3 regions of the Buttiauxella sp. 3AFRM03 genome follow, and region 3 is predicted to be linked to each of the others. Evidence: predicted binding sites of a transcription regulator. Region 3 holds the regulator's gene; each other region holds the start of a gene.

Region 1 (3,284 bases), 2.1 Mb from region 3:
ACTGCGCGGCACCTTGGGTTGGGCCAAAGATTTTCAGACCAGCGGCACGGAAGGCATCAACCACGCCAATCACCAGTGGTGCTTCCGGGCCAACAATCGTCAGGTCGATTTTTTCATTTTGCGCAAAACTCAACAGAGCAGGAATGTCCGTCGGGTTAATCGCCACGTTCTGCAAAGCAGTTTCCAGAGCTGTACCGGCATTGCCTGGTGCAACGAATACCGTGCGTACCAATGGCGACTGTGACGCTTTCCAGGCCAGCGCATGTTCGCGCCCACCATTACCTATCACTAATACTTTCATTTATAGATGCTCCAGGATTAATGGCGGAAGTGGCGCATGTCTGTGAAGATCATCGCGATCCCATGTTCGTCAGCGGCGGCAATCACTTCGTCATCGCGGATCGAGCCGCCAGGCTGGATAACACAGCTCACGCCAACTGCCGCTGCGGCATCAATACCGTCACGGAATGGGAAGAAGGCATCAGACGCCATTGCTGAACCTTTCACTTCCAGGCCTTCATCGCTTGCTTTGATACCGGCGATTTTGGCGGAGTAAACACGGCTCATCTGGCCCGCACCTATACCGATAGTCATATTCTCGCGGGCATACACAATCGCGTTGGACTTCACGAACTTCGCCACCTTCCAGCAGAACAACGCATCACGTAGTTCTTGCTCTGTCGGCTGGCGCTTGCTGACAACACGCAGGTCTGCGGCCGTCACCATACCCAGATCGCGATCCTGTACTAACACACCGCCGTTAACGCGTTTGAAATCCAGACCCGGAACACGCTGCTGCCACTGGCCGCAAGTCAGAACGCGAACGTTTTGTTTAGCGGAAGTAATCTTCAGCGCTTCAACGCTTGCTGACGGGGCAATAATCACTTCGACAAACTGGCGAGAGATAATCGCCTGCGCGGTTTCGGCATCCAGTTCACGGTTGAACGCGATGATGCCGCCGAATGCGGAAGTTGGGTCGGTTTTATAGGCGCGGTCGTATGCATCAAATAAGGAATCGCTGACAGCCACGCCGCAAGGGTTGGCGTGCTTCACGATTACGCAGGCAGGCTCGCTGAACTCTTTCACACATTCCAGTGCTGCATCGGTATCAGCAATGTTGTTATAAGAGAGCGCTTTGCCCTGAACTTGTGTCGCGGTGGCAACCGACGCTTCTTTAATTTCTTCTTCTATATAGAAGGCGGCTTGCTGGTGGCTGTTTTCACCGTAGCGCATATCCTGCTTCTTAATGAAGTTCAGGTTCATCGTGCGAGGGAAGCGACCAGAAGGATCTTTGCTTTCGCCATGATAGGCAGGAACCATGCTACCGAAGTAGTTGGCGATCATGCTGTCGTAAGCGGCGGTGTGCTCGAAAGCCTTAATCGCCAAATCGAAACGCGTCTCGAGCGTCAGGGATCCTTCGTTAGTATCCAGTTCGCTAATGATCGCTTCGTAGTCACTGCTCTTTACTACGATTGCGACATCTTTATGGTTCTTCGCCGCCGAGCGCACCATGGTTGGGCCGCCGATATCAATATTCTCTACCGCATCTTCCAGAGAGCAACCTTCGCGGGCAACAGTCTGGGCGAATGGATAGAGGTTGACGACAACCATATCAATCGGGGAGATAGCGTGTTGTTCCATGATGGCATCATCCTGGCCGCGACGACCCAGAATGCCGCCGTGGACTTTTGGATGCAGGGTTTTGACACGTCCATCCATCATCTCCGGGAAACCGGTGTAGTCAGAGACTTCGGTTACCGGCAGGCCAGCTTTAGCCAGCAGATGAGCGGTTCCGCCAGTGGACAGCAGCTCCACGCCACGTTGGGAGAGCGCCTGGGCGAATTCGACGATACCGGCTTTGTCAGAAACACTGAGCAGAGCGCGGCGTACAGGACGACGTTGTTGCATGGTTTGATCCCTTAGCTTTGGTTCGCATATAGAAGAGCGTTAGCTGAATTTTAGTTATTTTCCCTAAAACTCAGCTAACGCCCCAAAACGGGGTGTCCTTTTAATGCGGGGGCATTGTAGCGAAAACGTTTGCGTCACGCTCGCAAAATTTGGGACTTCATCACAATTGTGGATAACTTTGTGAACAACTGCGTATAAGGCGGGGTTTTGCTGTGGAATGCAGCAGTCAGTAAAATTACTGCATATTTAGGCTTGCAGCCTCAGCAGAACTCCCTATAATGCGCCTCCATCGACACGGAACATGTGAACAACATCACAGAGTAACGGCGGCGATGAGAGTCAAATATCCTGAAATTAAGGGTTGACTCTGAAAGAGGAAAGCGTAATATACGCCACCTCGAGTTAGCAAGCGAAAGCGCCTAACTCACTGCTCTTTAACAATTTATCAGACAATCTGTGTGGGCACTCGCAGGATTGATATCTCAGATGCCTTCGGGTATCAAAAAAATATCAAGTCTTGAAGAGTGACCAAGCAGTAATTCATTTAGTTGAATTATTACGAAAGTTAATTTTTGAGCACCGCTTCACGAGTTGAAGCAAATCAAGCTTTTAATTGAAGAGTTTGATCATGGCTCAGATTGAACGCTGGCGGCAGGCCTAACACATGCAAGTCGAGCGGTAGCACAGGAGAGCTTGCTCTCTGGGTGACGAGCGGCGGACGGGTGAGTAATGTCTGGGAAACTGCCTGATGGAGGGGGATAACTACTGGAAACGGTAGCTAATACCGCATAACGTCTTCGGACCAAAGAGGGGGACCTTCGGGCCTCTTGCCATCAGATGTGCCCAGATGGGATTAGCTAGTAGGTGAGGTAATGGCTCACCTAGGCGACGATCCCTAGCTGGTCTGAGAGGATGACCAGCCACACTGGAACTGAGACACGGTCCAGACTCCTACGGGAGGCAGCAGTGGGGAATATTGCACAATGGGCGCAAGCCTGATGCAGCCATGCCGCGTGTATGAAGAAGGCCTTCGGGTTGTAAAGTACTTTCAGCGAGGAGGAAGGCATTGTGGTTAATAACCGCAGTGATTGACGTTACTCGCAGAAGAAGCACCGGCTAACTCCGTGCCAGCAGCCGCGGTAATACGGAGGGTGCAAGCGTTAATCGGAATTACTGGGCGTAAAGCGCACGCAGGCGGTCTGTCAAGTCGGATGTGAAATCCCCGGGCTCAACCTGGGAACTGCATTCGAAACTGGCAGGCTAGAGTCTTGTAGAGGGGGGTAGAATTCCAGGTGTAGCGGTGAAATGCGTAGAGATCTGGAGGAATACCGGTGGCGAAGGCGGCCCCCTGGACAAAGACTGACGCTCAGGTGCGA
Region 2 (3,284 bases), 2.1 Mb from region 3:
CTGGTGTGCCATAAACCATCCCCATAGCCGGATTTGTTGGCAGCGAGTATAATTCCTCAAGTTAACTTGAGGTAAAGAGCAAAATGGAAAAGAAATCACCGCGCTTTAAATCATTACTGAGTCCGGGAGAAGTGGCGAAGCGTAGCGGCGTCGCCGTGTCTGCGTTGCACTTCTATGAGAGCAAAGGATTAATCAAAAGCGTACGAAATAGCGGCAACCAACGGCGCTACACGCGTGATGTGCTGCGAAACGTGGCGATTATTAAGATTGCCCAGCGCATTGGTATTCCACTGGCGACGATTGGTGAAGAATTTGGTGTGCTGCCTGATGGGCATAAAATTAATAAAAACGACTGGAAAAAGATGTCGTCACAATGGCGTGAAGAGCTGGAGCGGCGCATTCATACATTAACCGCATTGCGGGATGAACTGGATGGCTGCATCGGTTGCGGCTGTTTATCGGGTGCCGATTGTCCATTGCGCAATCCTGGCGATAAACTCGGTGAGCAGGGGACGGGCGCGCGTCTTCTTGAGGATTAACACTGGCGTGAAGCGATGGAATGGCAGGCAAAACTAAAGCGCCCAACTTCGGCGCTTTAGTTTGTTCCCGGTCTTTGTCTTTCGATCTATCCCGCTTTTCGCAAGGAGGGTTTCCCCCGACATCAGCGTCCCTCAATCACACATTCTCAGGAGGTTCCGGATTGCGCTGACAACTTAATTGTAGATCCCTTCGGCCAGGTTTCAAGGTGATTTGCATCTTTTTTGTACAGTTCTAATACTTCACTTTTTGCTCATTTACCTATAGTTAACTCATCTTGTTAAACAGAAGGTTGACTCATGCTTATCGTCCATCACCTCAATAACTCCCGCTCGCAGCGTATTTTATGGATGCTTGAAGAACTGCAAGTGCCGTACCAGATTGTTCGCTATCAGCGCGAACCGACCATGCTGGCACCTGAGTCATTAAAATCTGTGCACCCGTTAGGGAAGTCGCCAGTGGTGGAAGATAACGGCAATATTCTCGCCGAGTCAGGGGCAATCATTGAATATCTGCAAGAAACCTACGATTTAGAAAGCCGCTTCAAACCGATTTCCAGCCAGGAAAAACTGCGTTATCGCTTTTGGCTGCATTACGCCGAAGGATCGTTAATGCCATTGCTAATGATGAAACTGGTTTTCGGCAGCCTGGGAAAAGAGCCTGTTCCGTGGTTACTGCGTCCGGTTGGTAATCTACTGGGGCAAGGTGTGCAAAAGGCCTATCTGAATAAACAGATTATGACCCATGCGCGTTATCTCGAAGATTCGCTACAAAAAAATCCGTGGTTTGCAGGTCAGGCGTTTAGTGCGGCAGATATACAGATGAGTTTCCCGGTTATCGCGCTGCTCTCTCGCGGCGGCATCAACGATTTACCGAATCTGCAGAATTGGCACAGTAAAGTGCAAATGCGCCCTGCCTGGCAGAGAGCAATTCAGCAAGGTGGGCCGTTCGACATCCCTTAATTCCTTCTATCGAAAAATCCTATGAGTCAGGAAAATATATAACCAGTATCTTGCATCATTGTTGCTAAATTGCGCATTGACGATAACGTTTGCGCATGAGGTGGCGATAATTTCGCCTGCTAACGCTTTTTTCCGCAAAAAGCGGCAAAGTTCGGTTGAAAATCCATGTAAGAAGGCCGGATAATCGTTTGCCTTAATTTTGACGCTCAGTTTGTATGCGCGGAGTTAAACGTTTGCTTTTTTTGTGACGCCCCTTTTTTGTCGCAAACGCAGCACAGGGATCAATTCGTATTCTTTAAGAATTTGAACGTTTAATTGGCAGCGGTCTGCCAACCACGCATACCAACGTAATCATAAAAATCTCAGGGGATTTTTCACTATGTCTAATCATTCTCCGCGTGCAACCGGCGGTCTCGATGCCTGGTTCAAAATATCTGCACGTGGCAGTACCGTTCGTCAGGAAGTGGTGGCGGGTTTAACCACTTTCCTCGCGATGGTGTACTCCGTGATCGTCGTGCCGGGCATGCTCGGTAAAGCAGGTTTCCCTCCTGCGGCGGTCTTTGTGGCAACTTGCCTGGTCGCCGGTGTTGGCTCTTTGGTGATGGGCCTGTGGGCAAACCTGCCGCTGGCCATTGGTTGCGCTATTTCACTGACTGCCTTTACCGCATTTAGCCTGGTATTAGGTCAACACATCAGTGTGCCTGTTGCTCTGGGTGCTGTTTTCCTGATGGGTGTGCTGTTTACTATCATCTCTGCAACCGGCATTCGTAGCTGGATTTTGCGTAACTTACCGATGGGTGTTGCGCATGGCACGGGTATTGGTATCGGCTTGTTCCTGCTGCTGATTGCGGCAAACGGTGTCGGCCTGGTTATCAAAAACCCGCTGGATGGCTTGCCCGTTGCGCTGGGCCATTTCGCCAGCTTCCCGGTCATCATGTCTTTGATTGGCCTGGCGGTCATCATCGGTTTGGAAAAGCTGAAAGTCCCTGGCGGCATTCTGCTGACCATCATCGGTATTTCTATTTTTGGCCTGATTTTCGATCCAACCGTGCATTTCTCTGGCATCTTCGCGATGCCATCGCTGAAAGATGAAGCGGGCAATTCACTGATTGGTAGCCTAGATATTATGGGCGCGCTGAATCCAGTGGTGTTACCGAGCGTTCTGGCGTTGGTGATGACGGCGGTATTCGATGCAACCGGCACCATCCGTGCTGTCGCGGGCCAGGCAAATCTGCTGGATAAAGACGGTCAAATCATTGATGGCGGTAAAGCACTGACTACCGATTCCCTGAGCTCCGTGTTCTCAGGCCTGGTGGGTGCAGCGCCAGCGGCCGTTTACATCGAGTCTGCGGCAGGTACTGCGGCGGGCGGTAAAACCGGTCTGACAGCCATCACCGTCGGCGTGCTGTTCCTGCTGATTCTGTTCCTTTCTCCGCTCTCTTATCTGGTTCCTGCTTACGCCACCGCTCCGGCGCTGATGTATGTGGGTCTGCTGATGCTGAGCAACGTGGCAAAAATCGACTTCGCTGATTTCGTTGATGCCATGGCTGGCCTGATCACTGCGGTATTCATCGTGCTGACCTGTAACATCGTTACCGGCATCATGATTGGCTTTGCATCGCTGGTCATTGGCCGCGTTGTTTCTGGTGAATGGCGCAAGCTGAACATCGGTACCGTGGCTATCGCAATCGCCTTAGTCGCATTCTATGCCGGCGGTTGGGCAATTTAATTTTACTCGTCATACTTCAAGCTGCAGGGTTGTTGGCTGCACTCGCGAACCCCAGT
Region 3 (3,284 bases):
CTGCCTGGCACCAAATGCTGGCGGCGAGCCAACTGGCGAACTGCTGGAAGCCATCAATAAATCTTTTGGTAGCTTCGCTGAGTTCAAGCAGCAATTTACTGATGCTGCTATCAAGAACTTCGGTGCTGGCTGGACATGGCTGGTTAAACAGGAAGATGGCGCATTAGCGATTGTTTCTACCTCTAACGCTGGCACCCCACTGACGACTGCAGCTAAACCGCTGTTGACTGTGGATGTGTGGGAACATGCGTACTACATCGACTACCGCAATGCTCGTGCTGGCTACCTTGAGCATTTCTGGGCGCTGGTGAACTGGGCGTTTGTTGCGAAGAATTTAGCAGCTTAATGCAAAAGTAAATGGGCCGCGATTTGCGGCCCATCTTGATCAAAGCGTAAAAATCAGTGCAGTACGGCAGTTAGTGCGCCGAAAACAATCAAAGCCAAAACAATTACCGTCGTCGTGATTGAAAATTTCAAATCGGTGCTCATCATTAAACTCCTTTTATATCCATACAATCGATGTGTCAGGGTGATTTTCCCACAACCAGAGATAAAAATCCTCCAGGTTTTAATCTGATATCAATTTTCCCTCTTCCACTTTTCGCCTGGATAGGCCAAAATCCCTCGCTAATTTGTTGCGTATCGTCAATTCAATGCCCTCCTCCCGTTTTATGTCGCAATCCCGGCATACCTGCAACCATCATGTTGCCTGTGGAGTCAGCGTACGCAAACGTTTAACATAATAGCAATCAAGGGTTTACGATATAGCCCGGAGTGAATTTTAATGGCGACAATCAAGGACGTGGCGAAGCGCGCAAACGTTTCCACTACAACCGTATCACATGTGATTAACAAAACCCGTTTTGTGGCGGAAGAAACGCGCAATGCGGTGTGGGCAGCAATTAAAGAATTGCACTACTCGCCAAGCGCCGTAGCACGAAGCCTGAAAGTTAATCACACCAAAACGATTGGTCTGCTTGCCACTTCCAGTGAAGCACCCTATTTCGCCGAGATAATCGAAGCGGTGGAAAATAGCTGCTTTGAAAAAGGCTACACCCTGATTTTGGGCAACGCGCACAACAACTTTGAAAAGCAGCGCGCTTACTTATCGATGATGGCACAAAAGCGTGTCGATGGCCTGTTAGTGATGTGCTCTGAATATCCTGAATCATTGCTCACCATGCTTGAAGAGTACCGTCACATCCCTATGGTGGTGATGGACTGGGGCGAGGCTCGTGCCGATTTCACCGACTCCGTGGTCGATAACGCTTTCCACGGCGGTTATCTTGCTGGACGTTATTTGATTGAACGCGGCCACCGCGAAATTGGCGCCATTCCCGGGCAAATGGAACGTAACACCGGTGGCGGCCGCCATGCAGGCTTTATGAAAGCACTGGAAGAAGCGGGAATTTCCATTCCGGAAAACTGGATTGTTCAGGGAGACTTTGAACCTGAATCAGGTTACCGCGCCATGCAGCAGATCATCGGCCAGTCTCATCGCCCAACAGCGGTATTCTGTGGCGGCGACATTATGGCGATGGGTGCTATTTGCGCTGCTGATGAAATGGGGCTGCGCGTACCGCAGGATATTTCCGTTATCGGTTACGACAACGTACGCAACGCGCGTTACTTCTCACCGGCATTGACCACCATCCACCAGCCGAAAGATTCGCTAGGGGAAACGGCGTTTAATATGCTGCTGGATAGAATCGTCAACAAACGCGAAGAGTCGCAGTCGATTGAGGTTCACCCGCGTCTGATTGAACGCCGCTCTGTGGCTGATGGCCCGTTTCGCGATTATCGCCGCTAAGTGTGTGTCGGATGTCGCGCAAGCGACATCCAGCAGACTTACAGCGGCTCCTGTAGCCACTCCTGATTCATCGTGTCACTATCGCCTAAGTAATCCAACAGCCAGGCCAACGCTGGCGATGCATCGTTTTGCTGCCATGTCAGGCAACATGCCGCGTCAGGGAATGGATTATCCAGCGTTAATTCGCGCCATTTCCCTGAAGCAACCCACGGTTTGGCAATATGTAACGGCACCATGCCGATACACAACCCCGCGCTCAAGCAATCCGAACCGGACGCCCAATCAGGCACTACCACGCGGCGCTGGTTATCTAACAGCCAGGTAATTCGTTTTGGTAATGAACGCGAAGTATCTTCCAGAACTAGCGATGGCCAGGCACGCAGGTCATCATCGCTTAACGTCCCATCGCACTGTGCCAGTGGGTGCGAGGAAGCCACCACGCAACGCCAGCTCAACGTTCCCATATCACGGAAGGCATAACGCCCCCCAACCGGAATCGCCTGAGTCGCGCCAATCGCCACTTCTACGCGTCCATCCGCCAGCGCATCCCACACGCCGTTGAACACTTCCTGAAAGATACGTAATTCGATATCAGGAAAATGGCGATAGAAATCCAGCACCAGTTGCCGCGTTCGCTCCGGTTTTACAATGTTATCAACTGCAATCGCCAGGTGACCACGCCATCCATTGGCGATCTGTTGGCACTGTTGCCGTGTCGTCATCATTTTTTTGATAACAGAGCGGCCTTCTTTGAGAAAAAAGACGCCAGCAGGGGTTAATTCAACATCCCGATGACGACGTTCGAATAGCGGAACGGCTAACCAATCTTCGAGTTGCCGCACCGTATAACTAATGGCAGACGGAACGCGGTGCAACTCTTGTGCTGCACCGCTGAAGCTGCCATTGCGCGCTACCGCATCGATGACTTCCAGCGAGTATTCTGACCACATTTCTTTGCTCACAAATTTTTTGAACGCAACCTACAAATATTAGCGTTTCACAAGCGTAATTGCACTCCGTACACTCTCGCGGCGATTAACCTGCAAGATAAAACAAGAGAAAATTATGCAACCATCAAAAGGATTTCTTATCTGGCTGGCCGGATTAAGTGTGCTGGGGTTCCTCGCCACAGACATGTATCTGCCTGCTTTCGCTGCCATTCAGCAAGATTTACAGACCGACGCCTCTGCCGTCAGTGCCAGCCTGAGTCTGTTCCTTGCCGGCTTTGCGTTTGCCCAGTTGATGTGGGGTCCATTGTCAGACCACTTCGGTCGTAAACCGGTATTACTGGCGGGTTTAAGCCTGTTCGCCATCGGTTGTATCGGCATGCTGTGGGTTGAAAGCGCCACCGCGCTACTGGTACTGCGTTTTGTTCAGGCGGTTGGCGTCTGTTCTGCGGCCGTCAGTTGGCAAGCTTTGGTGACCGATTACTATCCGGCGAATCGCGCTAACCGTATTTTCGCCACCATTATGC

The links. The regulator PurR, encoded in region 3, represses purine synthesis genes. The targets are predictions, from matches to a motif close to CANGCAAACGTTTGCNTG.
Region 1: a site for PurR is predicted at 2,027-2,044, ahead of purH (bifunctional phosphoribosylaminoimidazolecarboxamide formyltransferase/IMP cyclohydrolase). Genes of this name have one in related genera too.
Region 2: a site for PurR is predicted at 1,722-1,739, ahead of D8682_RS13925 (NCS2 family permease). Genes of this name have one in related genera too.

The regions. Positions count from the first base shown of each region.
Region 1 covers NZ_CP033076.1:2,729,000-2,732,283, reverse strand. The annotation lists gene purD (phosphoribosylamine--glycine ligase) at 1-301, opposite strand, end outside; gene purH (bifunctional phosphoribosylaminoimidazolecarboxamide formyltransferase/IMP cyclohydrolase) at 319-1,908, opposite strand; rRNA gene D8682_RS14190 (16S ribosomal RNA) at 2,519-3,284, shown strand, end outside.
Region 2 covers NZ_CP033076.1:2,664,841-2,668,124, reverse strand. The annotation lists gene soxS (superoxide response transcriptional regulator SoxS) at 1-12, opposite strand, end outside; gene soxR (redox-sensitive transcriptional activator SoxR) at 84-539, shown strand; gene D8682_RS13930 (glutathione S-transferase family protein) at 837-1,499, shown strand; gene D8682_RS13925 (NCS2 family permease) at 1,879-3,228, shown strand.
Region 3 covers NZ_CP033076.1:602,604-605,887, forward strand. The annotation lists gene sodB (superoxide dismutase [Fe]) at 1-346, shown strand, start outside; gene D8682_RS27410 (YnhF family membrane protein) at 400-492, opposite strand; gene purR (HTH-type transcriptional repressor PurR) at 785-1,810, shown strand; gene punR (DNA-binding transcriptional activator PunR) at 1,849-2,760, opposite strand; gene punC (purine nucleoside transporter PunC) at 2,876-3,284, shown strand, end outside.